DNA from 3 places in the Paenibacillus sp. T2-29 genome. Region 2 is predicted to be linked to each of the others. Evidence: riboswitches for the same ligand, from Rfam matches in the RefSeq annotation. Region 2 holds a riboswitch; each other region holds the start of a gene.
The links. Region 2 has a riboswitch for cobalamin ahead of ACU1JV_RS14145 (ABC transporter substrate-binding protein). Riboswitches for the same ligand answer to the same signal wherever they lie in the genome.
Positions count from the first base shown of each region.

Region 1 (10,264 bases), 200 kb from region 2:
ATATTTCAATGGCGTGGTATATATCAGCAAGTGTAATATGATCCGCCGAACGGGTAAGCACATAGCCTCCCTCGCGCCCTTCACGTGCTGCAATCAAATCTGCCTGCACAAGCCGCGTCAGCACTCTGCGCACCAAAGTAACTTCGCAATCAATGGAGCGGGCAATAGAACCGCTGGCACAAAGCTCCCCGTGTTTTTCCAAATAGACAAGCGCCTTTACCGCAATTCCAAGCCATTTGGGCGTTGCGGTGCGTAGTCTTTTTTCACTATTCAAATGAGATGACACCCCTAAGCTGTAGAAACTTCGATGAATGCATTGTACGTGATGTCAGATGTAAGTTCAAGCCTGAAAGCCGGAACCCTCTGGATCCCTAGCTCCCAAAGTAAAATGACCCAGTCGCACTTCCCCACTGAGCGACAGATATACATCACGGATGCCGGACGCTGATTGTACCTTTTCCGAGAGTGTCACCCATGCTTGTGCCCCTCCTGTATTGCCCACGTTGATGCGTGCCACAGCAGGGCTGTCCGGCGCATCCAAATGCAACTCGATTGCTGCATCACTGCTGTTGCCTGACACGCGGCACTGGAGCTCGACCACACTCACGGTATTCATGTCTACGCCATGAAAGGCGATCCAACCGGAACGTTGCGGTGAACGGGGACGTACACAGGCCTCCTTTTGCTCCTTGCTTTCATCCAGCAGGATGTCGAAGCAATCATCAAAATTTTCAGCTCGAATCCTAGGTCCAGCTTGTCGTGGTGGAATAACTTCACCCCGAACGTACACAGGATGCTCCAATCGAATATCTGCTGAGGAGGCGCCTGCCAGCAGGGTATATTCACCTGATTCCACGCAATAGCCATCCCGCGTGACATCCCAAATCGCCCAATCTTTCACTCGAACCGTAAAAGTAATTGTTCGCGTCTCACCTGGCTCCAAGCGAATGCGTTGAAATCCGCACAATGTCTTCAATGGTCGCTTTACACGCGAGGCTCCAGAGCGTACATATAGCTGTACAACCTCTTCGCCAGCAGATTCGCCCCGGTTCGTCACATCTACCCACACCTGGAGAGTATCCGCGGCGTCAAGTGTAGCCATAGATTTAACATTATCCTTATGGGCGTCTGTACGCAGATCACTATATTCAAATGGCGAATACGTTAGCCCGTGTCCAAATGGATATAACGGTTCACCTTCAAAATATTGATAGGTACGACCGCTGCGAATGATATCATAATCCTTGATATCACCCAATTGATCCTCGCTCTGAACCCAGGTCATGTTCAGACGCCCTGCCGGTGCATAATCTCCAAACAATACATCCGCTATGGCTGTACCATACTCTTGTCCCGCATGAGACGTGTATACGATCGCTGGAATATGTTCTTGAAGCCAAGGAATCGCAAATGGATAACTGCCCGTCAGAACCACAATCGTATTCGGATTGACACGATATACCTCCTCGATAATTTGTTGCTGGGAAGCAGCCAGTTCCAAGCCTGGGCGATCATTCTCTTCCTTTCCGTTAATAAGCGGGTGATTTCCAACGAATACAATCGCTGTATCTGCCGCTTGCGCAGCGGCTATCGCTTCCGCTAAGCCATCCGATACCGTCTCTATACGGAAAGTCTTATCGTTGAAGTCTGAGGCGTTAGGTGCAGGACTTGCGGATTTCATCACCTTTAATAAGCCCTCAGTTCCTGCGATCACTGGCTTACCGTTCCATGTGGTCCACAGATGCTCTCCTTGTTCCACAGGAGTCAGTCCAAAGACCTCTTTAACATACCAGCCATACGCTTCATCAGCTGTCACGCGAAGCGTCTCCTCGTCGCTCGTCACATAGGTACCCAGATGTTCATCATGCAGCGTCACGCTACCATAGCCCCAATCTGTTATGGTCAATACCGTTGGCTCTCCATTCTGGGACAGGCGCATATCGCCTGAAGAATTAACTGTGAGCTTCGCGCCATCAGTCGCCGCCGTCAAGGTCACACGATCTTTGGCATCGGAGTACACGACACGTTCTTCCGCGCTCCCGCTTTCCAGCTTGGCACGAATCGCCTCCAGCGGGGTAATCCGGTAAGGCAGCGTACCGGAATACCAGTCGCGAAACACCTCATTGCCATGCGAACCAATGACCGCTACTTTGCCGCACTGGGTAGGGTTTAATGGCAGAAGTTCTTGCTCATTTTTGAGCAGTACGATCTGCTCCCTCGCCGCACGCAACGACAATTCACGGGCTTGTTCTGTCATTAAAGCCTCCTCGCCGATGGAGGCATAGGGATTGTCTGCCGCCGGATCAAATTCCCCCAAACGAAAACGAACACGGAACGTATGGGACAATGCCCGATCCAAGTCTTCTTCTTGTAGCAATCCTTGCTCCAAAGCTTCTCGAATTGCCTGCTTGGAGAGCTCCGCATCATCCGTAATGCTGTCAATTCCTGCGCGAATAGATTCAGCCACGCCCGGCGTATGGGAATCGTAATATTGATGGTCGTTTACAATCCCCATAACATCACCCGCATCACTTACGACAAAGCCGTCCATTCCCCATTCGCCTCTGACAATATCGTTAACACCATGGTACAACGTAGCAGGCGTTCCGTTAATCAAGTTGTAGGAAGTCATCATCGACTGGGCTCCGCCTTCCGTAAAAGGCTTCTCGAAAGCTCTTAGATAATATTCCCGCAGGTTTCGGGGGTCTATGCTGGAGGAGCCGACTCCCCGGTCCACTTCATTATTGTTACCGAGAAAATGTTTCAGTGTCGCAACCGCTTTCAAGTATACCGGATGATCACCCTGTATCCCCTTGACTAACTCCTTCGACAATTCTCCCGTCAAATACGGGTCTTCGCCGTAGGCTTCCTCGTTACGTCCCCATCTTGGGTCACGCTCCATATCCACTGTAGGTGCCCACAGGGTCAGACCGTTCAATTTTGGGTCACGACGATAGTAGGCACGCGCCTCATCTGCAATAACAGAGCCGATCTGCCGCATTAACTCCGTATCCCAAGTACAGGCCAATCCCACAGGCTGAGGAAATGAAGTTGCCTCCCCCAACCAGGCGATCCCGTGTGCCGCTTCCGTACCGTGCTTGTAAGCTGCAACTCCCAAACGGTCAATGGCCGGCTGGTATTGCAGCATAGATTCGATCTTTTCCTCTAAGGTTAGTCGCGACACGAGATCCCGTACACGCTCGTCCAGGTGAATCTTCGGATCTTGAAATAAATATTCGATACCCGTTGTTTCATGACTCAAATCCGTCATCTCCTTAGCTTCATTAAGATGATAAAAAGTCCTCTCACGAAAGCGTTTTAATATATCATAGCGAAAAAGGAGTACACCGGCAACAATACCGAAATCATCCTAAATTGGATGAAGGTTAGACTGCGGCATACGAGAAAAAAAGTTACATTTTCCCTTTCATATATAAAGCTAAAAATGATATTTTTTGGTATAATCAGGATATATCATTGAAGGAGGAAGCGCTGATGAAAAATACCGGAATGACACGGCCTCTGGACCAGTTGGGGCGAATCGTACTCCCAAAGGAAATGCGCACCACAATGGATATCAATATCGGTGATTCGCTTGAATTCTTCGTAGATGAAGAAGGATTTGTATTAAGGAAATACACGGGTGTCTCCTGCAAATTTTGCGGCGCAGTGGATCATCTAACTTATTTTCGGGACAGCTTTATTTGCGCTGATTGCATTCAGTTATTAAAGAACGATGAACATGTACATGCCACAAGCAATGATGCCATCCAGGCTCAAGAACGCACCAAACCGATCCAAGCCAACACAACCTGGCAGCCCAAGCAATCCAGAGTACAGCAAGGTGAAATGGTAAAAAAGCTCCGCAAGCTGATTCAGGAACATCCGAACCTGCCACAAAAAGTGTATGCAGAAATGCTCGATATTTCCCAAGGCCGTGTGTCCCAACTGAAAAAGCTGCTCTAAACCTTCTAAAAGTTTATTTCCCAGTATCATATACGATGTACTTGCAAACCTACTTATTTCGTTGCAACTGCGATGGCCAGGTATAGAGTAAGGCGCATATCTGTGGATGTGTCTCTTATTCTATACCTGGCCTTTTTGTGCTTCCTGCTCCCATCAATGTGACAATAGTCACATACTCTCCATGTCTACGTATATACAATATATAGATCGAAACAATTGGTTATCACTAGATATCATCAATATGTTGTTTTTGTGAAAAATATATATTTTTTACTATATGGAGGGTTTTACGATGAAGGTGCTGGAGGAACATCAATTATACGACATCGGCGAGCGAGTCATTGGGGCACAAGATCTGGACATGCTGCGGGAGAATGCAAATTTAAATGGAGAATCGTTCAGTGGCAAAATGAGCAAGCTTGGCTCGGAATATGCCAAATGGTATGCGCGCTTGCGTGTACTTCCGCCTGAATTGACAGACGCCATTGACCACGGGTATGTATATGTTCACGATTTGGACCAATATGCGCTCGGAACTACAAATTGTATCTTTATCCCATTTGGTCGTTTGCTACAAGACGGTTTCAATACAGGCAATGGCTCTGTACGCACACCACAAACAATTATGTCTGCGATGGCACTGGTCGCCATCATATTTCAGTCTCAACAAAATAGCCAATTTGGTGGTGTCTCTGCCAATAAAATAGATTGGGACCTTGCTCCATACGTTGCTCGTTCCTTCCGCAAGCATCTGCGCAAAGGACTCCGGCTGTTCGAGGAAGAGCTAGACTCCCGTTGGTCTGACGAAGAACTGCATCTAGCCAACACCCATTTGCAAGAAACCTGTCCTCGTTCATACTCATTCGCACGCGAAGAGACGGAGACAGAAACCCGGCAGGCCGCTGAATCGCTCATTCATAACCTGAACACGATGAGCAGCCGGGCAGGGGGGCAAATTCCGTTCACTTCACTAAATTACGGGATGTGTACGTCTGCTGAAGGTCGGCTTGTTTCGCAATCACTGCTGGAAGCCACAATTCGCGGACTCGGCAGCGGGGAAACTCCTATTTTTCCACAACATATTTTCCAATGTAAAAAAGGAGTCAACCAGGCAGAGGGCGATATCAACTACGACTTGTTCTTAAAGGCGGTAGAGTGCTCCAGCAAGCGGATGTATCCCAATTTTGTGAATGTGGATGCTACCTTCAACCTACCCTATTACCGCGCAGATGACCCGGATACCATCATTGCCACGATGGGGTGCCGTACCCGCACCATTTCTGACCGTTTCGGCAGAAATCGTCAGAGCGGCAAGGGCAATCTCTCATTTAATACCATTAATCTGGTACGGCTCGGGATTGAATATGGTATTTGCACAGGTAAGCGTCTGACACCTGACCGTGATCGCTTTGACGCGAGATTGGAAGAGGTTATGCGAATTGCAGTAGACGGTCTAATCCATCGCTATCATATCCAGACCAGCCAGCCAGCCAAAGCCTCGGACTTTATGATGCGCGAAGGGGTATGGGAAGGCGGAAAAGAACTGGCACCTGATGAGAAGGTGGGAAACGTCCTCAAGCACGGTACACTTTCGATTGGTTTTATCGGGCTGGCTGAGTGCATGAAAGCATTATATGGAAAACACCACGGGGAAGATGATGTTGTATACCGTGAAGCACAGCGAATCATCACTTCCATGCGCATGTATTGTGATCGAATGAGTGAGCACTACAATCTAAATATTACACTGTTCGCGACGCCTGCCGAAGGTCTGTCGGGCAAGTTCACATTGCTGGATCAACGTGACTTCGGAGTTATTCCTGAAGTAAATGACCGGGAATATTACACGAATTCCTTTCATATTCCGGTGTATTACAAGCTTCCCGCTGCACGTAAAATCAGCTTGGAGGCTCCGTTCCATAATCTATGTAATGCGGGTGCAATTTCATACATTGAGCTGGACGGTAATGCACGGAATAACCCGGATGCATTTCTTAAAATTGTTCAGTACGCACTTCAACAGAACATCGGCTACTTTTCCATCAACCATCCGGTAGATCGTTGTACGGAATGCGGCTATGAAGGAATTATCGGGACAAGCTGTCCTCAATGCGGCACAGATGAGGAGCACACGCACTTTCAGCGTTTACGTCGGGTAACCGGATATCTGACAGGAGATTATACCGTTCGTTTTAATGCTGCCAAGCAAGCCGAAGTTCGCGACCGGGTGAAGCATAAGTGAATTTGTGCGGCTATATTCCGGAATCTCTGAATGAAGGATACGGCCTGCGCACCGTCGTATTCATTAGCGGTTGTCGCCATGCCTGTCCCGGCTGTTTTAATCCAGCTTCGTGGAACTTCCGCGCAGGGGAGCCATTCACGCCTGAGCGTCAACAGGAGGTTATCCGTGATATCATGGATAACCCGCTGTTGGACGGACTGACTCTCTGCGGGGGAGACCCTTTTTTCTCAGCAGCAGAATGCTCGCAATTTGTACGTGACTTCCGCGCGGCTTGTCCCGACCGAACCGTATGGGCCTATACAGGCTTTGTTTACGAGGATCTGCTCATGGATCCGGAACGACAGGAGCTAGCTCTTTTGTGTGACGTGATTGTAGATGGCCGTTTTGTTGAACAGCAAAAAGATCTGACCCTCCCCTTTCGGGGCAGCCGTAATCAGCGCCTGGTAGATGTCAAAGCCAGTACTCGAGCAGGTTACACCGTTTCATTGACTTAAAGGCGATGTTCTACTTAGCAAGATGCTATACAAAAGACAAGTCCCCCACGATGGGTTGGGATTGTCTTTTTTGCATATAACTAACAGATTCCACTCCAGTTTCTATTACTGTTTCTATTGCACATCCTGTGAGTTTCACTTATGATGGTGAACAAGTATACGAGTGCATAATTATTCGTCATACCTTAATCGCATAGCCTGGAAATAGGTGTCTGTTCTATTCAGATCAGACTTAAAAGGGAAGCCGGTGCAAATCCGGGACGGTCCCGCCACTGTAAACGGGGAATGTTCAGCTACTCATACACCCACTGGTCCAAAGACCGGGAAGGGATGCTGAACGTCATGATCCGCAAGTCAGGAGACCTGCCTATTTTAACAACATCGCAGTACCTACGGAAGATAGGGAGGTGTTAAGAGCAGTCGCCGTATTTTTGAATTTTAATCGCGGAGGCATTCTTTCCCCTACTCATTTTTAGCCTTGGGGACAGAATGCCTTTTTTGGTACGTAAAAATAAACTGGCTACCAGTTAGGAGGAAACCTACATGTCCATTAACGAACGATCTGCATTGTCGGGTTTGATTAGCAGTAATCTGGGTTATCCGCGTATTGGTGGGAACCGGGAATGGAAGAAAGCACTGGAGCGCTTCTGGCAGGGTAGTATTGACGAAAGCGAACTGCATAGTGAGATGAAAAGATTGCGTCTGGAGCATCTGAGCAAGCAACGTGACAAAGGGATTGATCGCATTCCTGTCGGAGACTTCTCCTATTACGATCACGTGCTGGATACATCCGTGATGTTTGGTCTCGTCCCCGAACGCTTCAACTATCGTTTTACAGGTCCAGTTCCTCTATCTGTGTATTTCGGGATCGCACGTGGGCAGAAGGGAGCTACTGCCAGTGAAATGACCAAATGGATGAATACCAATTACCACTACATCGTTCCCGAATTGGCGAACGCGGCTCCGGTGCTCACTGAAAACAAACCATTACTAGCTTATCGTGAAGCAAAGCAGGAGCTAGGCATTGAAGGTAAACCGGTTCTCATCGGTCCCTATTCATTTGTTGTTTTATCCAAAGGCTATGATCGTAAGGATCTCGCTTCTATTATACGAACCTTCCAGCCTTTATACGCCCGAGTCTTGTCAGAGCTAGCAGCAGAAGGCGTTCAATGGGTCCAAATCGATGAACCTGTCCTGACCACCTCATTCCCGGCAGAGGATCTGGAGATTATTCAGGAGGTCTATGAAGCTTTGACCCAAGCTGCACCCTCGTTGAACATCATGCTGCAAACCTACTTTGGCAGCCTGGACCATTATGAGCGTCTGACTGAACTTCCGGTACAGGGACTGGGTCTTGATTTTGTATACGATGATGGCGAAAATCTTCAGCATATATGCCAGCATGGCTTCCCTAAAGGGAAAACGCTGGGTGCTGGTGTCATTGACGGACGCAATATCTGGCGCAGCGACCTGAATGCCGTGGCTGCACTGTTGGACCAATTAGCAGAACAGACCACTGCCGCACAGCTTATCGTACAGCCATCGTGCAGTCTGCTGCATGTGCCGGTCAGTCTGGACGCAGAGCATAAGCTGGACCGAGAACTGGTGCATGCACTAGCCTTTGCCGATGAAAAGCTGGATGAAATCGCAGTCTTGACGGCTGCACTTGGTAAGCACGATCCATCCGCACTTGCCAAGCTTGAGCAAAGTTCGGATGCGGTAGCCCGCTTCAACCGCTCCACGGCAAGGGTACAGACAGCTGCCGATTTGGCCGACCTGCTGACAAAAGAGCCACTGTCACGCAGCGTTCCTTTCGCCGAGCGCCGGGTGATTCAGCAAAATAGGCTGAAGTTGCCCCCACTACCTACGACGACCATCGGCAGCTTCCCGCAAACTGCTGAGGTCCGCAAGGCCCGTCTGCACTATCGCAAAGGAGAATGGTCTGCCGAGCAATATCGGACATTCATCCAACAGCAGATCAAGGAATGGATTGATATCCAAGAGGACATTGGCATAGATGTGCTTGTACATGGGGAATTTGAACGGACCGACATGGTTGAATTTTTTGGCGAAAAGCTGAAAGGCTTTGCTTTTACACAAAACGGGTGGGTGCAGTCCTACGGCTCCCGCTGTGTTAAACCGCCGATCATTTACGGAGATGTGTCGTTCGATCAACCTATGACCGTGGAAGAGACGGCATTTGCTCAGTCGTTAACCTCCAAGCCAGTTAAAGGGATGCTTACAGGCCCTGTGACCATTTTGAACTGGTCCTTTGAACGTAATGATATTCCACGCAGGCAAGTAGCTTTGCAGTTAGCTCTGGCATTACGGGCAGAGGTAGAGGCACTCGAACAAGCGGGTATTAGCATGATTCAGGTGGATGAACCCGCAATTCGTGAAGGGCTTCCGTTGAAAAAAGAACAACAGCAGGCCTATCTGGATTGGGCAGTTCAAGCCTTCCTTGTGACCACGGCCACCGCTCAGCCTGCGACCCAAATCCATACACACATGTGCTATTCCGAATTCCAGGATATGATCCAGTCCATTTCAGACATGGATGCCGACGTGATTTCTATTGAAACCTCTCGTAGCCACGGAGAACTGATTGTTAGCTTTGAGGATCAGGTTTACGACAAAGGCATCGGTCTGGGTGTATACGATATCCACAGTCCGCGCATTCCTGATGTATCAGAAATGCTAAGCATGATTCAGCGTGCCTTGCGCGTACTACCATCAGATTTGTTCTGGGTTAATCCAGACTGTGGGCTGAAAACCCGTACCAAGGAGGAATCTGTTGCCGCATTGCGGCAAATGGTACAGGCGGCTCAAGCAGCCCGTGCCGTGCTGTCTGTATCCAACTAATATTTTTACCGTATCCAATCGCGTCATCATGTCCACCATATCCTATTCCCTTTCGGTCTTTCTATTAGAGATCGGAAGGGGGTTTTATTTATTCCAAGTCATATAATGTATATGCACCTTGAATATGCCCGATTTTCATCTGCTTCAGATGTACACCTAAGCCATGCTCTCGATCCCAGGAACAACTAAAATTCAAATATAGTTCATCCTTTTCCGATGAGTCGGAAATCAGTATAGATATAAGCTGCATTCGATCCAGCAATTGCTCTGGTCGCTCCACATAAGGCGCATATTCATTAGGGTCCTCTCCCCATGAGCTATATGCCTTCCGATACTTTTCCACTATGTCTACATAATAATGGTGTATGGACTCCAACACTTGAGGATGGATCTCTGACGAACATGCCATATACGTCTCCCATGTCTTTTTTTGCAGCTCTGTAGGTTCTTCTATAGTCTGTGCCTGTTCTTCAGAGTCGGCTCCCACGATAAATTCAGCTTCTACCTCCGATGGCTGCCCGCAAAAATCAAGATGTACCACACCACGTAGTACAACCTCCTCCGACACATCCCAAGTCTCATCATCCTGTTCCAATTCCCTATACCAGTGTTTCCAGTCCATCCTTTATCCACCTCTTCATCATAGGTAATCTTTAACTCTATTGAACACTCTACAATCTATCATTTTAATGAATCAAAT
Region 1 is NZ_JBREVE010000004.1:100,656-110,919, forward strand. It holds gene ACU1JV_RS13225 (Rrf2 family transcriptional regulator) at 1-274, opposite strand, end outside; gene ACU1JV_RS13230 (glycoside hydrolase family 3 C-terminal domain-containing protein) at 341-3,262, opposite strand; gene ACU1JV_RS13235 (AbrB/MazE/SpoVT family DNA-binding domain-containing protein) at 3,496-3,966, shown strand; gene ACU1JV_RS13240 (anaerobic ribonucleoside triphosphate reductase) at 4,259-6,208, shown strand; gene nrdG (anaerobic ribonucleoside-triphosphate reductase activating protein) at 6,205-6,702, shown strand; cobalamin riboswitch at 6,892-7,087, shown strand; gene metE (5-methyltetrahydropteroyltriglutamate--homocysteine S-methyltransferase) at 7,246-9,564, shown strand; gene ACU1JV_RS13255 (DUF6985 domain-containing protein) at 9,653-10,186, opposite strand.
Region 1: it holds a riboswitch for cobalamin, as region 2 does, so the genes downstream of both, metE (5-methyltetrahydropteroyltriglutamate--homocysteine S-methyltransferase) here and ACU1JV_RS14145 (ABC transporter substrate-binding protein) in region 2, are expected to answer to the same signal.

Region 2 (10,264 bases):
CGGCAGTAGGACCCATTATCGCAATTGCTTCGACCTCAAATCTGGCGACAGCATACGGTGCCATCATTTTGTCCGGTATATTTGTGGTGCTTGCGGCACCGCTATATGGCAAACTGTTACGCTTTTTCCCAACAGTGGTTACCGGCTCGGTCGTTACGATTATCGGTCTATCCCTTATTCCGGTAGCGATGAACAATGTAGCGGGTGGTCAGGGCAGCGCGGATTTTGGACAGCCGCGTAATTTGCTGCTGGCACTGGTTACACTACTGGTTATTCTGCTTGTCAATCGAGTAGCTAAGGGCTTTTTACGCTCGATTTCCGTGCTTATTGGTCTGTTCGCAGGTACTGTAGTCGCCTATGCGATGGGAATGGTGCATTTTGCTCCCGTAGCGGATGCTTCATGGGTGAGTATTGCGCAGCCGTTTTATTTTGGCAAGCCAGAATTTAGCATTATGGCGGTATGCACGATGATTATCGTCAATATTGTCAGCATGGTCGAGTCTACGGGGGTTTATCTGGCAGTAGGTAAAGCGATTGATCAGAAGGTGGAACAAAAGCAAATCGTCAATGGACTTCGTTCGGAGGGGCTTGCGATTATGCTGGGCGGTATTTTTAATGCGTTCCCTTACACGGCCTTCTCGCAAAATGTGGGTCTGATCTCGCTGACTCGCGTCAAATCGCGTAACGTTATTTTTGCTGCGGGCGGCATTATGGTCGTTCTCGGTTTGCTGCCTAAGCTGGCTGCTTTGACGACAGTGATTCCTAACGCTGTGCTGGGTGGGGCGATGATCGTCATGTTTGGTTCGGTTGCTGCATCAGGTATGTCTATTTTGTCAGAAGTAGATCTGCGGAAGGAAAGCAATCTGCTGATCGCAGCATGCAGTATTGCTGTAGGCCTAGGCTCAGCTGTTCTGCCGCAAATGTTTGACCAACTGCCTAGCTTTGCCAAAATGCTGCTGCAAAATGGTATTGTATCGGGCTCGATTACGGCAATTGTCTTGAACATCGTTTTGGCAAGAAAACAGGGTGAATCGGTCAAAGGTGTAAATGTCTCGGAGGTTCCACAGAAGGTTTGATGAATAGGAAATAAACCAAAACAGCCGGAGAGAGGGGGTAGCCTCTTTTCCGGCTGTTTGGCATGGGGTTATCCAGAACTAGTTATTTATTAAGCAGCATGAAGTTATTGATAAACACCCTTCTTGTATGAAAATGGGGGATTGAGAACCTACTAGAAAAGTTTGCTAGAGTAGTAGGTGAAGGAGTGGTATAATCTACCTTATGGACTTTGAATAGTGGTGGATGTTTTCCGACCATGGCGCAGCTTCCCGAAAGGGGGTGAAGCCGATGGTCAACCTTGTGTCGTGCTACGATGTGCTACGTTGGATGGTTACGTTACTAAGCCTGGTGTTTAGTATTCGTAAGCTTTATCGATGGCTGCGTCGGAAATTTCGGAACAAGCGAAAACCCACCGCGTAATTAGGTTAGGCGCCTAACGGTGGGTTTAGCTAAGCATTTAGCGCGCCGTGGTGATCCACAGCCCTTCAAGTCCTAAGAGTCTTTGCCGTTGGAGCGGCGAAGGCTCTTTTTAGTATACGGATACGGTGGGTATCTCTATACCTAATTTTAGCACGTGAATTGCGTGCACGCAACGTTAAGACATACCCTCAATTGCGCGCAAGCAATGAAGAGCCATGGTCTTGATTCACACTATATCGTTCAAATTTAAATTATTACGCAACATTTGTTGACAAGCCAGTAGCAACAAAATAAGATAATCCTAAATCGTAATAAAAAGGAATAAAGGAAGAAAACAGGTGTGAACGGGACAACTCTATGTACGAGGTTTTGTTGAGACGATGTAGATAGTTGTTGAGCGTGTTCACTTAAAAGGGAAGTTCGGTAGATTCCGACACGGACCCGCCACTGTATACAGGCATCAGCAGGGTACTGCTGGAGCTTTCAGAATAGCCACTGGAACTGTGAGGAACCGGGAAGGCCTGAAAGATAAGCCTGGAGTCAGGAGACCTGCCTGTTTTGACATCACTGTCAGACCCACGGGATGCTGGGGAGGTGGTTAGGCGTGCTGCATACGGAATGTCTGAAACCGATCTGATCCCTTCTATGTTTTTGGAGTTGGCTTTGAGGTGAGTTTTGACATTTTATAATGAAAGCATTTCTGACTGCTGGTCAAGTGGTTGGGAATGCTTTTTTCGCGTTTTGCGTTAGGTTTATACGATATTTTACAAGATAGAGGAGGACATGTGGGATGATAGGCAATCGTAATAGGCGTTCATGGTTCATATGTACAGGATTGCTGCTGCTGATGGCAATTATGGCTCTTTCGGGATGCGGCACAGCCACGAAGACGGAGGATAGCTCAGGCAAGGGTGAGAATACGCCTGCACAACAGACTCCAGCAGGTAAAAAGCTGGTGATGGCGTATACGTGGAAACCGTCAGGCGTCGATCCGCATGGAGACAATAGCTGGGATGTGATGCGTTCCGGTGCCGGTGAGACACTCATTCGTTTGAATGAAAAGTTGGAGCCTGTGGCTTGGCTAGCCAAGGAATGGAAGCACGACAGTCCTAACGTGTGGACGTTCAGCTTGCAGGATAGGGTCACTTTTCATGATGGAAAGAGTATGGATGCAGCAAGCGTAAAAGCATCTTTGCTGCGCTCTATCGAGAAAAGTCACCTGGCGAAGGATTTACTGGATGTGAAGTCCATTGATGTAAATGGCCCGCTGACGCTGAAAATCACGACAAACCAGCCGAATGCAGCGCTGGCATCCAATCTGGCTGATCCGTCAACGATCGTGCTGGATGTGGCATCCATGAAAGATGAGCAGAGCTACCCTGCAATGACAGGTGCTTTTAAAATCAAAGCCTTTAACAAGGATCAATCCTTGGTCGTAGAGCGTTATGACGGATATTGGGGCGAAAAGGCACGACTGGCTGAAGCAACGATGGAATTCATTACGGACGGTAATTCGCGCCTGATGGCGTTACAATCCGGTGAGGTGGATGTAGCGACGGATATTCCGGTAGATAACGCAGAGGTACTAAAAAAGAACGACAAGCTACAAGTGCTGTCGGCTCCGTCCTTGCGTACCCATATGATTGTGTACAACATGGAATCGCCTGTGTTCAAGGATGCGACCAACCGTAAGGTGGTGGACAGTCTGATTCCGCGCGCATCCATTGTGAGCGCCGTCATGAGGGGCTTCGGTACGGAAGCAAGCAGCCCGTTTCCGAGTATTCTTCCCTTCGGTAAGATTGAGCGTAAAGCATTGAACGGAACGACAGAGCAGTTGTTGACGAAGGATGGCTGGCAGAAGGATGCCCAAGGCACATGGTCCAAGCAGGGCAAGCCATTCGAGGTTACGCTGCTGACCTTCCCTCAGCGTCCGGAGCTATCCGTCATGGCTGAGGTTATTCAGAGCCAGTTGCTGAATGAGGGAATCCAGGTCAAGATTCGCAAGGTGGAAAATATCGACGAGGCGTTGACCAAAAACGATTGGGATTTTGCTATGTACAGCATGCTCACGGCCCATACAGGAGAACCGCAGTATTTTATGGACATGTTCTACTCCTCTACAAGTGAAGCTAATGTAAGCCGTTATGCTTCCAAACCGCTGGAGGATATTCTTCACAGCCTGAAGTTGGCAAAGGATACCGCACAGCGTAATGCGGTAACACTGCAAGCGCTGGATATCATCAATACAGACTTGCCGCAGTCGTTCATTGTACACCCTGACAATGTGTTTGGCGTGAAAAAAGGGGTAGAGGGCTTTACGCCGCATCCGATCGAGTATTACTACATTACAGCGCAATCTGATATTGCGGAATAACGGGCTACGTATCCTATGATTCGTTTTATACTGGAACGTGTGGCGCAGCTGCCCATCATTGTATTCGTTGTATCCACGCTGACTTTTGTACTGATGAGGCTGGCCCCTGGTGACCCTGCCCTCATTTTACTCACCGCGCATAATGTTCCTGCTTCTGGGGAGGCGCTGACCGCGCTGCGAAACGAACTGGGCTTGAATGAGCCGCTTCATATTCAATATGTGAACTGGCTGCGGGATGTGTTCACGGGACATTGGGGAACCTCATATGTGTCCAAGGAGTCGGTGCTAAACGAACTGTGGAGCAGACTTCCCGCTACAGTGGAGCTAGCTTTGGCGGGCTTTGCCGTCATGACGGTGCTTACGCTTGGGATGGGGCTGGCTGCCTCGCTAAAAGTCAGCGGTCCACTAGATCGTCTGGGCAGGCTGTTCGCTTTGCTGGGATCGTCGATCCCTTCTTTTTGGCTTGGTTTTCTGCTAATCTATCTATTTTCCGTTCGCTTGGGCTGGCTCCCATCCATGGGAAGGGAGGACTGGACACATTTAGTACTCCCAGCGCTGACGCTTGGTGCAGGATTGGGAACGGTGCAAGCTCGTGTATTGCGCGCTCAAATGCTGGAGCTGAGTGACCGCAATTTTGTGAAGGCAGCGAGGGCTCGCGGTTTTTCCCGTATGCATATTCTCTTTTTTGAGCTATTTAAACATGCCGTTCTGCCAATGATTACGCTGTTAGGTACGAATCTATCATTTATGCTGGCAGGTAACGTCATCGTAGAGACCATTTTTTCATGGCCAGGGTTGGGCAAGTATTTTATAGATGCAATTACGCAGCGGGATTACCCGGTGATTCAGGGATATGTTATGTTTGCCGCATTTTTAATTGTAGGTGTTCAGTGTTTGGTGGATGTGGTCCAGACGGTGATAGATCCAAGGCTGCGTTTGCGTTAAGGGGGAAGCTGAAAATGAAAAAGATACGGCTTTCCTTTAGAGGAAGCTTGCTGACAGGGGGCGCACTGTTTGGCCTGATCGTGCTGCTCGGATTGCTGGCTCCATGGGCCGCCCCTCATGATCCTCTGCATGTGGACCTTCTGAACCGTTTGGCACCACCCAGCCGCAAATATCCTTTCGGTACGGATCATCTGGGTCGGGATGTGCTGTCACGGCTCATTTACGGAATTCGGTCGAGCGTGCTAATCGCGTGTGCGATTACGGTAGCAACGCTGTGTATTAGTCTGCCTACAGGCATGCTCATTGGTTATGTGCGAGGACGCGTGGATCAGCTGATTATGCGGGGAATCGACGGCGTACTGGCTTTTCCTGATATTATTTTAACGGTAGCGATTGTGGGTATTTTGGGGCCGGGTTTCGTCAACATGACCTTAGCGATTATTGCGGTACGGTGGGCGGGCTATGTCCGCTATATCCGTAGTTTGGTTCAAAAAGCTTGCCAGGAGGACTATGTACGGTATGCCCGTTTGTCCGGTAATTCACACGTGCGCATACTAAGGCGTTATGTATTGCCACAAGTATGGCCGCAATTGTTGGTTTATACGGTATGGGATATCGGACGCGTGGTGTTAATGATCGCTGGGCTCTCCTTTCTTGGACTGGGTGTACAGCCGCCCAAGCCAGAGTGGGGTGTGATGCTGCATGATGCAACCTCGTATTTTCAGGTGGCTCCGCATGTTATGATCTTCCCGGGTTTGGCGATTATGCTATTTGTGCTTGCCTGCCAGCTTCTGGGTGATCATTTTTCAGAAAAGGAGGCGGCGAAATAGTGGGGGAGCGACCAGTCACGGGGCGAAAGGACATAGAGCAAGCATACATGCAAAAACCGTTGTTACACGTGGAACATTTGGAGATTTGCCGTACAGGTGTAAGAGCCAGCGGAAGCGAAAGCAAACCGCTATTACGGGATGTGAACTTTTCCGTCTACCCAGGGGAAATTGTAGCCTTGACTGGGCCAAGTGGATGCGGCAAAAGCCTGACCGCACACGCAATCGCGGGTATGCTGGACCCCGGTGTTGGTGTTGCGCAAGGGTGCATCTACTATAACGGGGAAGACATTATCCCGTTCCATGAACAGCGCTGGCAAAGACTGCGCCGTGAGGAAATTGCCCTGCTCATTCAGCAATCGCTGAGCGGGCTGAATCCGATCCGTACCGTCCGCGCCCAGCTGACGGATACGCTTAGACTGAACGGGGGGCGCCTGATGCGCGCCCAGAAGGAGCTGGGGCAAGCTGATGCTGCCCCGTCCCACACTGCATCGCAGCCCCAGGGTGTGCTGTCACGGATGCGGCTGATGCTAAATCGTGTCACAGAGCTGGCTGGAGGCCGTACTATTCCAGGGCAGGAAGCCTATTTGTGTTCTCTGCTCCGCAAGGTCGGTTTTGCCGATCCTGAGCATATTCTGTCATCATATCCTTTTGAACTAAGCGGAGGTATGTGCCAAAGGGTACTGCTGGCTGCAATGTTAAGCTCTGGTCCGCGCCTCTTTATTGCCGACGAGCCTACTACAGCGCTGGATGTTATTAACCGCGACAAGGTTCTGGCCTTGCTTCTACAGTTGAGGGAAGATTTCGATCTCACGATTTTGTTAATTTCACATGATCGTCAGGGGATAAGCCGCATAGCAGATCGGGTGCTGGAGATGACCCCGGAAGGAAGGATGCAACCGTGATACTGGAATTGAAGAACGTCACCAAAGCTTACCCTGTCCGCAGACGGAGAAAAGGCTGGTTCAACACGAGACAGAGTGAGCAGCAGGCTATACAGAAAGTGAGTCTGGAATTACGACAGGGAGAATGCCTTGGATTGGTTGGAGAAAGCGGAAGTGGCAAAAGCACGCTGGCACAGTGTATCCTGGGGCTGGAGTCGTTGACTTCAGGGGAAATCTGGCTGGATCACCAGCCCATACATACTAGAAGGATGAAGGATATTCATTTGTACAAACGAATCCAGTTGGTTGCGCAGGACCCGGCCTCTTCACTGCATCCCCGTATGACCATTCAAGATATTTTGATGGAGCCGATCCGTAACTATTTTCCTGAGCGAAAAGTAAGGGCGCTGGATATCTGCCTTTCCTTACTGGAATCGGTAGGGTTGGAGGCTGACAGTCTGGGAAAATACCCTGCGCAGCTAAGCGGTGGACAAAAACAGCGGGTGTGCATTGCTCGGGCGTTGGCGGTTGAACCAGAAATCATCCTGTTCGATGAATCGGTCGCCAATTTGGATACGTCAACCCAGTCCTCCGTGCTAGACATGCTCAAAAGAATGCAGCTCGAACGCCAGCTGTCCTATCTTTTTATCACCCATGATCTTCAGTCCACCCGTACGTTCTGTGATCGTGTTGCCGTCATGGTTCAGGGAGAGATCGTGGAAATATTTGAGGATTGGGATGAAGAACTATTGAAGCATGAATACACGCGTGCCCTATTTCAAACATTGGCGGATTAATCCATAAATTTAATATTATACAAATTCAAAATAAATAATAGCTCTGCTTGCCGAATATTGTTGACAAAATATAATGTGGTACCTATTCTAAATATGATTATGATAATCATTATCACATATATAGAAAAGGGGAAATACATTGATGTCCGTTCGACACCGCAAGACTGCCACCCTTATGTTGGTGACACTCCTCTTATTATCCGTTATTCTGGGCTGCGCGAAGCAGGAGAACACACCTGCATCCACCTCTACTAACGGAGCTGCCAATGAAAAGTCGATCACGCTATCGTGGCCACGGGATATTGGTACAATGAATCCTCACGTATACAACCCTTCCCAACTTTTTGCACAATCCATGATTTATGAGCCGTTAGTCAGCTACAAGCAAGGAGGCAAGCTGGAGCCTGCTTTGGCTGAATCTTGGACCATATCCAAGGACGGCAAGACATATACGTTTAAGCTGCGTAAAGGTGTGAAATTTTCCGATGGAACGCTATTTAATGCGGCGATTGTCAAAAAGAACTTTGACGCTATTATGAAAAATGAGAAAACGCATAGCTGGCTTGGTATAGTAGGCGTTCTCGACAAAACTGAAGCTGTAGATGACAGAACGTTCCGAATGACACTCAAAGAGCCATACTACCCGGTTCTTCAGGATCTGTCTGTCGTTCGCCCGTTCCGGTTTTTGGGTGAAGCCGGGTTCCCGGATGATGGAGATACGTCCAAAGGAATTAAGAAACCTGTAGGTACAGGACCTTGGATGCTGGATGAATACAAGCAGGATGAGTATGCAACCTTTAAGCGTAATCCGAATTATTGGGGTACTGCACCGAAGGTGGACAAAATTACGGTCAAAATTATTCCCGATGGTGAAACACGTGTAATGGCCTTTGAAAAAGGCGACCTGGATCTGATTTATGGAGAGGGTGTTATTAGCCTGGATGCTTTCAAACAGCTTCGCGACACGAATCAGTATGTTACTACGCTGTCCGAGCCTGTTGGCACAAGAAGCCTGTTGCTCAACTCGTCCAATCCGAAGCTGGCAGACCTTCGGGTACGTCTGGCACTCCAGCATGGATTTAACAAGCAGGCGATGGTGGAAGGCGTAACCTCGGGGCTGGAGGAAACAGCGGATACGGTTTTATCCAAAAACTACCCGTATACGAATGTCGACTTACAGCTAATAGGCTATGATGTGGAAAAATCCAAAGCATTGTTGGATGAGGCTGGCTGGAAGCTGCCCGCAGGCGGCACAGTACGGGAGAAAGACGGACAACAGCTGGATTTTGAGCTGATTTTCGATAAGACCGATCCGATCCAAAAGGCGATGGCTGAAACCATTCAGGCCGAATGGGGAGAGCTGGGTGTCAAAGTGAATCTGACCGGACTGGAGCTGACGGTTCAAATCAAGCGGCTTAGATCCAACCAGTTTGATCTGTATTTCTGGTACAACTATGGTGCGCCTTATGATCCGCATTCCTTTATTAATGTTATTGCCAAGAAGAGCTTCGGAATTTCTGAGGTGCTGAGCGCCCTTCCCATGAAGAAGGATCTGGATCAGCAAGTACACGAAGCGCTCTCATCAACAGATGAAACCAAGCGGCAAGAGCTGTATGCTTCGATTTTGAAGACGCTCCAAGAGCAATCTGCCATTGTGCCTATTTCGTATATTAAGAAAACGGCAGTGTATCAGAAAAAAATTACTAACTTTGTTTTCCCAGCTAATCGGGATGAGAATCCATTTGAGGGAATTGAAATTGGAAAGTAACTGAAACGGTGAGGTAACGTTAATTTATAGGATAGGAGGACAACTTATGATTAGCTATATCGGGAAGCGAATGGTAGCGGTCATTCCTATTGTTCTCTTTGCCACCCTCGTTACCTTTGCACTCATTCACATTTCACCGGTTGATCCCGCTGAAGCTTATTTGACGGCTGCTCATATTTATCCTACCCCGGAAGTCCTGGAGCAGAAAAGACATGAGTTCGGACTGGATCAGCCATTGCTGACACAGTATATGCATACAATTCAAAGAATCAGTCGGTTGGATTTTGGTACTTCGTATCTGACCAACAAGCCAGTGTGGGATGAGGTGAAGGCTCGATTGCCTGCCACTGTTGAGCTGGCCTTAAGCAGCATGGCACTATCTATACTGGTGAGCATCCCGCTGGGTGTGTTGGCGGCGATGCGTAAAAATGGCTGGATCGACATACTGAGTCGGGGGATTTCGTATTTCGGGGCATCTATTCCCCAGTTCTGGCTGGGATATTTGTTAATCTTCTTTTTCTCTGTCCGATTGGACTGGCTACCTGTAGAGGGCCGGGGAACGTGGCAGCATCTGGTGTTACCGACGTTGACTCTGTCGCTGGTTCTGATTGCTTTATATACGCGTCTGTTGCGATCCAGTGTGCTGGAACAGCTTCAGGAAACGTATGTACAGTATGCCAGAACCAGAGGAATACGCGAGCGGGTGATTATGCTCAAGCACATACTCAAAATGGCTATGACTCCGCTAATAACAAGTATGGGCATGAATCTGGGCAAGTTGCTGACTGGAACGATTATTGTGGAGCAGGTGTTTTCATGGCCCGGGTTTGGCCGTTATTTTGTGGAAGCCATTTTTAACCGGGATATTCCCGTCATACAATGCTATGTGTTTCTGGCGGCATGCCTGTTCATCGTATGCAATTTGCTCGTTGATCTGGTGCAGTTGTATATGGATCCCCGAATTTCCTCGAAGGGACGAGCAGAGCAGTGATGATAAGGTTGCGTAAAATGTTCAAGGATCAAAAAGTAATCGTGGTTTGCTCAGTCGTGCTGGCAGCCCTTTTTATCATAATGGCGCTGGCTCCGTGGCTGGCTCCCCATGATCCCGTTAAGGTCAATTTACTGCACAAGCTGGAAGGCCCTTCAAAAGAGTATTGGCTGGGAACGGATCATTTGGGTCGGTGTAATCTATC
Region 2 is NZ_JBREVE010000004.1:300,497-310,760, reverse strand. It holds gene ACU1JV_RS14150 (nucleobase:cation symporter-2 family protein) at 1-1,076, shown strand, start outside; cobalamin riboswitch at 1,844-2,047, shown strand; gene ACU1JV_RS14145 (ABC transporter substrate-binding protein) at 2,267-3,850, shown strand; gene nikB (nickel ABC transporter permease) at 3,866-4,795, shown strand; gene nikC (nickel transporter permease) at 4,810-5,625, shown strand; gene ACU1JV_RS14130 (ATP-binding cassette domain-containing protein) at 5,625-6,527, shown strand; gene ACU1JV_RS14125 (ABC transporter ATP-binding protein) at 6,524-7,303, shown strand; gene nikA (nickel ABC transporter substrate-binding protein) at 7,446-9,071, shown strand; gene nikB (nickel ABC transporter permease subunit NikB) at 9,118-10,062, shown strand; gene nikC (nickel ABC transporter permease subunit NikC) at 10,062-10,264, shown strand, end outside.

Region 3 (10,264 bases), on a different contig from region 2:
CTACAAAATATTCTGTGTTGTTCAGCTCGGTGTAATCTTTAATTTTCTGATTATCTTCACGTGTATACAATTTGTCATCTATATACGTTTGTAAATGCAGATTGCGTTCCACGCAGAATTCAAACAGACGACGTGCAGCCACGAGTGGAACATAACGCTCATACAGCACGTTTTCGTCGAGCAGGTTTTTAACCAAAGCTCCTTGGTACGTAATAATCGGTACATTCAACCCCGTCTGGCGTGCAATTTTGTGCGCGGAGGCATAAGCTCGTCCAGTAGCGAGAGTAACCACCACACCTTTAGCTACAGCAGCTTCCAATGCCTGTTGTGTCGCTGGAGTAACTTCTTTCTGGTCATTAATGAGAGTATCATCAATATCAATGGCAATTAATTTATACATATCGGTATTCTCTCCTTTATCTCTATCATGGGGCAATATTAAAATTGTATCTTATAATATTCAAAATGACAATATCGCATTGAAAAAGGGACGACGCCCATAAGAGCCTGTCCCCTTATAACCACTGAAGTATTGGCTTGAAACCATGGAAAAAAGTAACGCTTAGTCTTCCAAAAATACAAGTCCAACAAAGTCGTCCAGCTCAATATTACCAAAGTAATGCTTCAAATCGAGAGTGGATAAGGCTTGACGGATCTCACCTTCATCATAACGCTTGCCGCGCAAGATATTTTCAATATCAGCAACGTCACCTACACCGAAGAAATCCCCGTAGATTTTAATATCACGGATGTAGCCTTCCTTCAAATCCATGCGGATATCTATAATACCGACCGGGAACTTACGTGTGTGCTTGATATTGCTCTCAGGGGATAGACCGTAGTTCCAATCCCACGACTGATAGCGTTCTTTGGAAATTTCATGGATTTTAGCCCAATCCTCATCGGTGAGCTTATATTGAGGCACCTGATCCAGTTCTGAGCCAAAGATGGACCGCAGCAGTTCCTCGCGAAATTGTTCTATGGTCATTTCACGGTCCATCAGTTCGCTGATGTTAGCCACGCGACTACGGACAGATTTTGTGCTTTTGGATTTGAATTTCTCGGGATTGGCGTGCAGCGATGCAGCCACATTGTCCAGATTCAAATTGAACATCAATGTACCATGGCTGAACATACGTCCACGTGTGGCAAATTGAGCGTTTCCTGAAATTTTACGTTCTCCGACTTGCAGATCGTTGCGTCCAGTCATTTCGGCTTCTACTCCCATTTGGCGGAGGGCGTCAATCACAGGTTGCGTAAATTTGAGGAAATTATGAAAGGACTCCCCGTTATCCTTGGTAATGAAACTGAAGTTTAAATTACCGAGATCATGATATACAGCCCCGCCGCCGGACAGGCGACGAACGACTTGAATATTGTTGTCTCTCACAAACTCAGCGTTGATTTCTTCAACGGTGTTTTGATGCTTGCCTATAATAATAGAAGGCTGATTAATGTAAAACAGCAGATAGCTGTCGTCCAGCGGTAGATGCTTGAGCGCGTATTCCTCAATAGCAAGATTAATAGCTGGATCGTGTATGCCCTGGTTGTCGATGAACAGCATGTCCATTCCTCCGTATATAAACTGTGTAATTTATGTGTGCCTCCCTCTATTGTAACCCAAGTGAGCCATGTACAAAAGCTCATTTGCATTGACGGGACGCAAAAAGCAGCCTCATAATGGATCTAAATGATTGGAAACGGCCGGAAAGGATGAGAGGCAATGATAGAGGTTTACGGTCATGGGGGGGACAGGGAGACGGCTGCCGCGACATTTGGTGGAGCTGCTGCGGATTTTGTGGATTTTAGTGCAAATATTAATCCGCTCGGTCCGCCACCGGAGGTGCTTGAGGCACTGCAAAGCTCATTGGACACGGTGATTCGCTATCCAGACCCTGGACACCGCCATTTTAAAAATATGCTGGCACGGCGGCTGCAGGTTCCACCCGAGTCGCTAAGCATCGGTAACGGCGCGGCTGAAAGCATGGCGCTCTTGCTATTAGGGCTGGCTCCCAAGCGTGTGGGTACAGTGGAGCCGTGTTTTTCGGAATATGCCGAGCTGGCTGGCAAATTCGGAGCCGAGATCCATCGGGTATACGGGAAGGCTTCGCTTCAATGGAAGGCAGACGTGGAGGACATCCTTCAGCTCATGGAGCAGGTAGATGTATTGTTCCTTGGGCAGCCGAATAATCCAAACGGTGTACAATATGGTGAGCAGGAGCTATATGAACTAGCAGAGGCGGCTGGCAGAACGGGTACTGTGCTGGTGGTGGATGAAGCCTTTATTGATTTTATCCCACTGGAACGGCAAATCTCATTATTGCCTGTGCTGGATCGCTATCCTCATGTGATTTTGCTCCGATCGATGACCAAATTTTATGCCATTCCTGGCTTACGATTGGGCTATGCGATTGCTCATCCGGACTATATCCGGCAAATGACGGCCAAACAGGTGACCTGGAGCGTTAATGGACTGGCGTTGCTGGCTGGAGAGGCGTGTTTGAGAAGTGGGCAAGCTTATGAGCGCCGCACACAGGAACTGATTGCTACGGAGCGCAGTCGCTTACTGACTGCCTTGGCGGAATGGGGCTGTGGTGTCGTTCCCGGCGAAGCCAATTACGTGCTAGCAAGGGCGCCGGGAACGTGGAGTGCATCGGCTATTCAGCAGGCGCTTGGACAACGCGGGATTCTTATACGTAGCTGTGCCATGTATCCTGGACTGTCAGCGAGCCATTTTCGAATTGCGGTTAAGGACGCCGAAGCCAACAATATGCTGCTGTCTGCACTGAGTGAAGTGCTGGAGGAGGAGCGGCGTGATAGTTAGTTTGGTTATCATGGCAGCCTATCTGCTGGACAGGCTAATCGGTGATCCGAGATGGTTGCCGCATCCAGTCATCGGGATGGGACATGCCATTTCAGCATTGGAAAAAGCGATTCGCCGTAAGGTCCGCAGTGACCGAGGACTGAAACGTGCGGGCATACTGCTTCCGTTTATTGTGGCTGGGGGTTCCTTTGTGCTTGCCTGGGGGCTGTTGCGTGTGCTTGCCTGGATTCACCCGTGGTTGTCTGTCGTCGTAGAAATTGTTCTGATTGCAACTACGATTGCTTCCAAAGGTCTAAAGGACGCAGGGATGGCAGTATACCGAGCGTTGCAGGCGAATGACCTGACTGCGGCACGTCGGGAGCTAGGCATGATTGTCGGAAGGGATACGCAGCAGCTTGACGAGCCCGAAATTGTGCGCGGTACCGTCGAAACGGTCGCTGAAAATATCGTGGACGCCATTATTTCCCCGCTTTTTTATGCCCTGATCGGGGGAGCACCCTTGGCACTGGCATATCGTGCCGTAAACACCCTCGATTCAATGGTTGGCTACAAAAATGAAAAGTACCTGCATTTAGGCTGGGCCTCGGCACGGCTGGATGATGTAGCTAACTACATTCCGGCTCGCATGACAGCAGTTATGCTAGTGATAGCGTCGTGGTTGTATCGGCTGGATGCTGCAAGAAGCTGGCGGACAATCAAGCGGGATGCCCGTCTGCATCCAAGCCCAAATAGCGGATTTCCCGAATCAGCGGTGGCAGGTGCCCTAGGGATTCGTCTCGGTGGCTATAATGTGTATCACGGCATACGCTCCTTTCGGGCATATATGGGCGAAGGGATACGACCGCTGGAGTCGAAGGATATCCGGCATACGATCCGGCTGATGTTCGCCGTATCCACTATGTTTGTAGGATTGTGTTTGATGGGAGCTGCAGGGTGTTTTGCCTTGGGATGGATGCAGTGAGGAGTGACACGATTTTGAAACAAGATACAGAAGGAAAAAGAGTGCGAGAAAGTGCACCAAGTCCGAACTCACAACAGGTTAGTAAGCCGAATGATGCTAAAGAAGATCTGCAGTGGGACATGGAGCTCGTGCTAGTTCGTCATGGCACGACCTTATGGAATAAGGAACGTCGATATCTGGGACATGCCGACTTGGGTTTGCTGTCGGGAGCAGAGCAGGAGTTAAAGACTTTACAGAAAAAATTGCAAGGACATTCCTTTGCTCGAATCTATTGCAGCGACTTGTTGCGATGTCGCCAGACCTTGCAGATCATTTTGCCGGAGTCAGCATTGACGTCTGAATGTTCCCTCTCTGCTATGCCTCCTATCATGGAACGACGTCTGCGAGAACTTCACTTTGGTGAGTGGGATGGAAAAACGTATGACATGCTTAAGGATGTGGCGTTGTATCGCGCTTGGATTGATGAGCCGCAACAATTCACCCCACCTGGAGGAGAGCCTTGGATTCATTTTGTGAATCGTCTGCGTGAATTCCTAGACTCTCTGTTTGCGTGGCGCATTGCTTTGGAGGTTCAGCCAATGGAGTCGAATGCTGCGCCGCCCTCTGTTTTGATTGTCACGCATGGTGGTGTAATTCGTCAGTTGGCTTGTATGCTTATGCCTGGCCATGATTTTTGGAGTCTGAATCCGAAGCCGGGAGAAGCATTTAGGATTCAGTTAAGGTTGATAGGACCGCACAATTGTATAGCAAGATTGCTTTCTCATTAGGTTAAACAAGGCGAATAAAGCGACTGTTTGGGTTGTAAGCTAACTCTTTTTAACCTATAATCATCAAGTAAAAGAACGGCTTGACTACCACTACATCAAATATCCAGCAGACGAGGTCGGCGCCATGTGAGGAACTTGCTTTCCTTTATTGCGTTGTTAAAAGGGAAGTCGGTGTGAGTCCGACGCGGTCCCGCCACTGTAAATGGAAACATGCTCATTAGCCCTGTTTTATGTGCCGCCAAGCATATGAAAGAATATCAGGACATGCATTTTCCATAAGTCAGGATACCTGCCCGTCCGCCTGTCACCATAATCCTTCGAGGAAAGGATGACGTGTTCGCAGTGACTGTCCATGCGGAAAGAAGCTGCCCGCCTGCGCACGATCTGTGCTAACGTGACCCCTGTGTCCTGATATGAGGATGCGGGGGTTTTTGATAGGAAAAGAAGGCTGGAATGAGAAAATATCGGATGAAGTTCAAGTAACGCTCTTAACGATTTATGTATGAAGGGGTGCAAATCATGGCAGGAAAAAAAATAAAGGTATGGACTACAGGTCTATTGGCGCTGATATTGGCAGTTGGGCTGAGTGCATGTGGCGCAAATGGAAAAAATGCAGAAAATAAAGAGGGCCAAGCTTCTTCACAGCAGCCGGGACAGACCGTAACCGCACAAGTGCCTCCGGGCAAAACGGTTTACCCGCTAACGCTTAAGGATGCAACAGGACAGGAATTTACATTTAAAAAAGCACCGGATAAGATCGTTTCCGTCTCCCCGGCAGAAACCGAGGCGCTGTTCGCTATCGGACTGGATAAGGAAATTGTTGGTGTATCCGACTACTCTGATTACCCGGAGGCAGCTACGAAAAAGCCTAAAATGGGCGGTATTATGAAACCGAACGAAGAGGCGATCATTGCTGCGAACCCGGAAGTTGTTTTTGCAGGGATTTCACTTAGTGAACAGGCTACGACTAAGCTGCGTGACATGGGAATTATGATTTTTAAAACAGAACCGAAAACAGTTGAAGATGTCATAGCTAACATCGAATTGTATGGGAAAATCACCGATCATCAGAAAGAAGCGAGAGCGGTGACTGACAAGATGAGAGCAGATGTAGCAGAAGTGAAAGAAGGAGTTAAAAATATCGGCAAAGGGCAGAAGCTGCGGGTATACGTCGAGTTTTCACCAGGCTGGACAGTGGGTAAAGGCGAGTTTATGGACGAGCTGATTACATTAGCAGGTGGTGAAAATGTAGGTGCTACGCAGAAGGGGTGGTACCAAATCAGTGAGGAAAATATTATAGCTGCAAACCCTGACGTGATTTTGTACAGCAAAAGTGTGAAGGACGACAAAACAGGCCAGACCCTCGGCGATATCATTAAAGCTCGTAGTGGATGGGATCAAATATCGGCTGTTCGTAACCATCGTGTATTTGCCGTGGATGATAATTTGATCAGTCGTCCGGGGCCACGCGTAACGGAAGGGCTCAAGGAAGTGGCTAAGGGCGTGTACCCTGAAATTTTCAAATGAACCGTAGACTGATCGGTTTTGGGGTGACAGGTCTTGTCTTGCTGCTGCTGACGCTGCTACTCTGTCTTGGCATCGGCTCGGTCAGTCTTCCGGTCAGCCAAATCACAGGTATTTTGATCAACCACCTACCGTGGTTAGGTGATACGTTTACACCGGATTGGAATACATCCTCAGAGCAGATCATTTTGAAGGTCAGATTGCCACGGGTGTTACTGGGAATGTTGGTTGGAGCAGCGCTGGCGCTGGCGGGAGCCGGATTTCAGGGTGTGTTGCGTAATCCCTTGGCTGATCCGTATACCCTTGGGGTATCCTCGGGAGCTTCGGTCGGAGCAGCAGTACTGATTTATTGGGGGCTTCAATTTTCATTTGTGGGTATATGGACGCTTCCGCTAGTTGCATTTATAACCGGCATGCTGACGCTGTGGATGGTGTTGACGTTGGCGCGTGAAGGTGGGAAAATTCCGACCCAAAGCCTCATTTTATCAGGTGTGGTGATGCAATTTTTTGGGGGAGCCATTGTTTCTTTTCTGGCAGCCATGTCGAAGGAAACAGTCAATGAAATATTGTACTGGACGATGGGAAGTCTCAGTCTGCGAGGTTGGTCATATACGGGAATTCTTTTACCTTACGTGATCGTTGGGCTGGTGTTTCTATGGAACCGGGCACGGGTGCTGAATATTCTGGCTTTGGGAGAACGTCAAGCGGCTCATATGGGGGTTCATGTAGATGCGACGAAGCTATCTGTCCTGATCATATCTACCTTGCTGACAGCTGCCGCTGTCTCGGTATGTGGAGTCATTGGCTTTGTTGGACTTGTTGTGCCTCATATCATTCGTCTGATGGCAGGTCCCGATTACCGGATGATTGTTCCGTTATCTGCACTGGGTGGAGCTATTTTTATGGCTTGGGCAGATACGGCGGCTCGCACGTTGTTGGCCCCAATGGAAATTCCTCTGGGCGTTATGACGGCCTTTGTTGGGGCACCATTCTTCGCGTATCTCCTGTACCGGAACAAGAAGCTACGCAGGGGGGATCTGTTGTGACCAAACAAAGTGAATTACAGAAGGTGTATGATCGGGCGCTAGAGGTAGCAGGCCTGACCCGTGCTTATGGAAAGTTCCATGTGTTGAAGAATATTAGCTGGAACGTAGACGAAGGAGCTTGGTGGGGGATCATTGGTCCGAATGGGAGTGGAAAATCGACGTTGCTGCATCTGCTTTCTGGCGTAGATCAGCCCACTTCTGGAAGTGTTCATATCTATGGTAAAAAGGTCGGTAGCTACAGCAGAAAAGAGCTTTCCCAACTTGTAGCCGTACTCCAGCAGGAGGGAATTCCTCCAGTGAGATACACCGTCAGAGAAGTTATAGAAATGGGACGGTTTCCTCATCAGGACTGGCTAGGCAGGGAAAAGGGAGTTGATGTGGAGGCGATTACGGATCGGGTCCTAGCGCGATTGAGTCTAACTTCACTGGCCGACAGAACATTGGACCGCTTGAGTGGGGGACAGCGACAGCGTGTAGCATTAGCAAAGGTGATGGTACAGGAGCCACAGGTATTGCTGCTGGACGAACCTACGACCTATCTGGATTTGCGCTATCAGCTTGAATTTATGGAGTTGCTGGCAGAATGGCGCCAAGAAACGGGCGTGACAATCATTGCTGTCCTGCATGATCTTAATTTGGCGGCACAGTTTTGCGATAATTTGCTTGTACTTAAGGATGGAATGGTTGAAGGATTGGGTACTTCATCGGATTTGCTAACAGAGGACCGGATTCGTCGTGTATATGGTGTTGAGCCTGTGATGCTTCCGCATCCCGATAGCGGTGTGCCGCAGCTCTTGCTGCGCAGAAGCGCTGCGTCTACAGCAGACCAATAGGAGAATGGGAACATACTAAAAAAAGAGCAGGGAGTGGAAGATATGAACGACAAGCTGCGTCAGCTGATCGATAGCATTGCCCAGCCGGATGGAGTGGCGGCTTCGGCAGCTTCAGCACATTTGGACCAATTAACGAAGCCACCTGGAAGTCTTGGAAAGCTGGAGAGTTTGGCCATCCAGTTAGCAGGAATTACTGGTGTGGACAAGCCTGAATTTGATCGTAAAACGGTGATGGTCATGGCTGCGGATCATGGTGTGTGTGAAGAGGGAGTTAGCGCCTTTCCAGCTGAGGTTACGCAGCAAATGCTGTATAACATGCTGTCAGGCGGCGCAGCAATTAATGTGCTGGCACGTCATGCGGGCGCTGATGTCCAGGTAGTAGATGTTGGCGTGAATGCGGATGTTTCTCACCCGGATTTGGTGAATCGTAAGGTGCGCATGGGCACTTCGAATATGGCTAAAGGGCCAGCCATGCTGCGTACGGAAGCGGAACAAGCAGTTTTGGCCGGAGCTGAAGCTGTAGCAGAAGCGGTTAAAGGTGGTACACGGCTATTCGTTACTGGAGAGCTGGGCATTGGAAATACGACAGCCAGTGCTGCTGTTGTATGTGCGCTCACCGGGCTTGAGCCGGAAGTTATCGTAGGCCGGGGGACGGGTGTAGATTCGGTGGGTCTTACCCGTAAAATAGCCGTTGTCTGCCGCGCATTGGATGTGAATCAGCCGGATGCCAATGACGCGCTGGACGTGCTGACCAAGGTTGGCGGTCTGGAGATTGCCGCCCTGGCAGGCGTCATCCTCGGCGCAGCCGCACATCGCTGTCCAGTGGTGCTGGACGGCTTTATTTCCGGCGCGGCTGCCCTTGCTGCACGCGCGCTTGCGCCTGCAAGCGCGGCGTACGTGCTTGCTTCGCACGCCTCGGACGAGCGCGGACATTCAGCGGTGCTTCGCCAGCTCAAGCTGGAGCCCATGCTCCATCTGGACATGCGGCTCGGGGAGGGCACGGGCGGTGCGCTGAGCTTGCACCTGATTGATGCGGCGTGCCGCATTATGCGCGAAATGGCGACCTTTGCCGATGCAGGCGTATCGGACGGTCAGGGAGCCGCGCAGCGATGAAGGCGCTCGTGACCGGCGGGGCACGCAGCGGAAAAAGCGGCTTTGCCGAGCGATTATGCATGGCGCGCGCGCCGCGCGCCTGCTACATTGCAACGGCCCAAGCCTATGACGTGGAGATGAAGGAGCGCATCGCTCTTCATCGGCTCCAGCGCGATTCTGCCGGGTATGACTGGCAGACGCTGGAGGAAGCGCAGGCGCTGCCGGAGCTGCTGCGTCAACTTGGCAACGCTCAAGCGTCGCAGCCTGCGTCTATGGTGCTGGTCGACTGCCTGACCCTGTGGCTGTCGAACGTACTGCTGGCCGCAGGCGAGGACGGTGAAACTGTCGCCAGAGCCGCCATGGATGAACTGGCAACAGCTGTGGAACAGTATCCGGGATCGCTTGTCATCGTAACCAATGAGGTCGGTGACGGTATTGTACCAGAATATCCGCTTGGAAGGCTGTATCGGGATTTGAGCGGGATTATGAATCAGCGGATTGCCCGTCTTTGTGATGAAGTTTTTTTAGTAACGGCGGGTATCCCCGTAGAACTTAAACAGTTGGAATATAAGCTATGAGCAGTGAACGTCAGGCTGTTGCTGCGGCTTTTCAATTTTTATCCCGTCTACCGGTCAAGGCGGAGCTGGATTTTTCCCCGGAGTTGCTGAAACGCAGTACAAGCTATTATCCGCTGGTTGGTTTGGTTATTGCCATTATCGTTTGGAGCTTTGCGGCGCTTACGGCTATGGTGCTGCCACCAGTGCCATGTGCGATTCTTACCCTTGCTGTCTGGGTGTGGTTGACGGGCGGACTGCATCTGGACGGGTGGATGGATGCGGCTGATGCCTTGTTTAGCTACAGGTCCCGTGAACGGATGCTGGAAATTATGAAGGATAGCCGTGTAGGAGCAATGGGTGTTATTGCTTGTGTGCTGCTACTCATGCTCAAGGCTTCTTTGTTGTATACCGTGCTGGTTGAGCGAAATGCGTCCGGCTTGCTGATACTTCCGATGGTTTGGAGCCGTTGGTTTATGGTACATGCGATGAGGCGCTGGCCTAAAGCCCGTAACGATGATGGGCTGGCGGCGCGTTTTGCTGATATGAACGGTAAACGTGTCGGACTGGCCGTATTCTGGGCAGTATTAGTGACGCTATGCGCTGCTGCAGGGCAATATATCTTTACAGGTTTAGCTACAGTAACAGAGGAAGCAGGGGGCC
Region 3 is NZ_JBREVE010000002.1:232,451-242,714, reverse strand. It holds gene ACU1JV_RS06830 (Cof-type HAD-IIB family hydrolase) at 1-400, opposite strand, end outside; gene ACU1JV_RS06825 (lipoate--protein ligase) at 563-1,564, opposite strand; gene cobD (threonine-phosphate decarboxylase CobD) at 1,724-2,824, shown strand; gene cbiB (adenosylcobinamide-phosphate synthase CbiB) at 2,814-3,785, shown strand; gene ACU1JV_RS06810 (histidine phosphatase family protein) at 3,800-4,552, shown strand; cobalamin riboswitch at 4,649-4,863, shown strand; gene ACU1JV_RS06805 (ABC transporter substrate-binding protein) at 5,072-6,079, shown strand; gene ACU1JV_RS06800 (FecCD family ABC transporter permease) at 6,076-7,122, shown strand; gene ACU1JV_RS06795 (ABC transporter ATP-binding protein) at 7,119-7,955, shown strand; gene cobT (nicotinate-nucleotide--dimethylbenzimidazole phosphoribosyltransferase) at 7,998-9,068, shown strand; gene cobU (bifunctional adenosylcobinamide kinase/adenosylcobinamide-phosphate guanylyltransferase) at 9,065-9,625, shown strand; gene cobS (adenosylcobinamide-GDP ribazoletransferase) at 9,622-10,264, shown strand, end outside.
Region 3: it holds a riboswitch for cobalamin, as region 2 does, so the genes downstream of both, ACU1JV_RS06805 (ABC transporter substrate-binding protein) here and ACU1JV_RS14145 (ABC transporter substrate-binding protein) in region 2, are expected to answer to the same signal.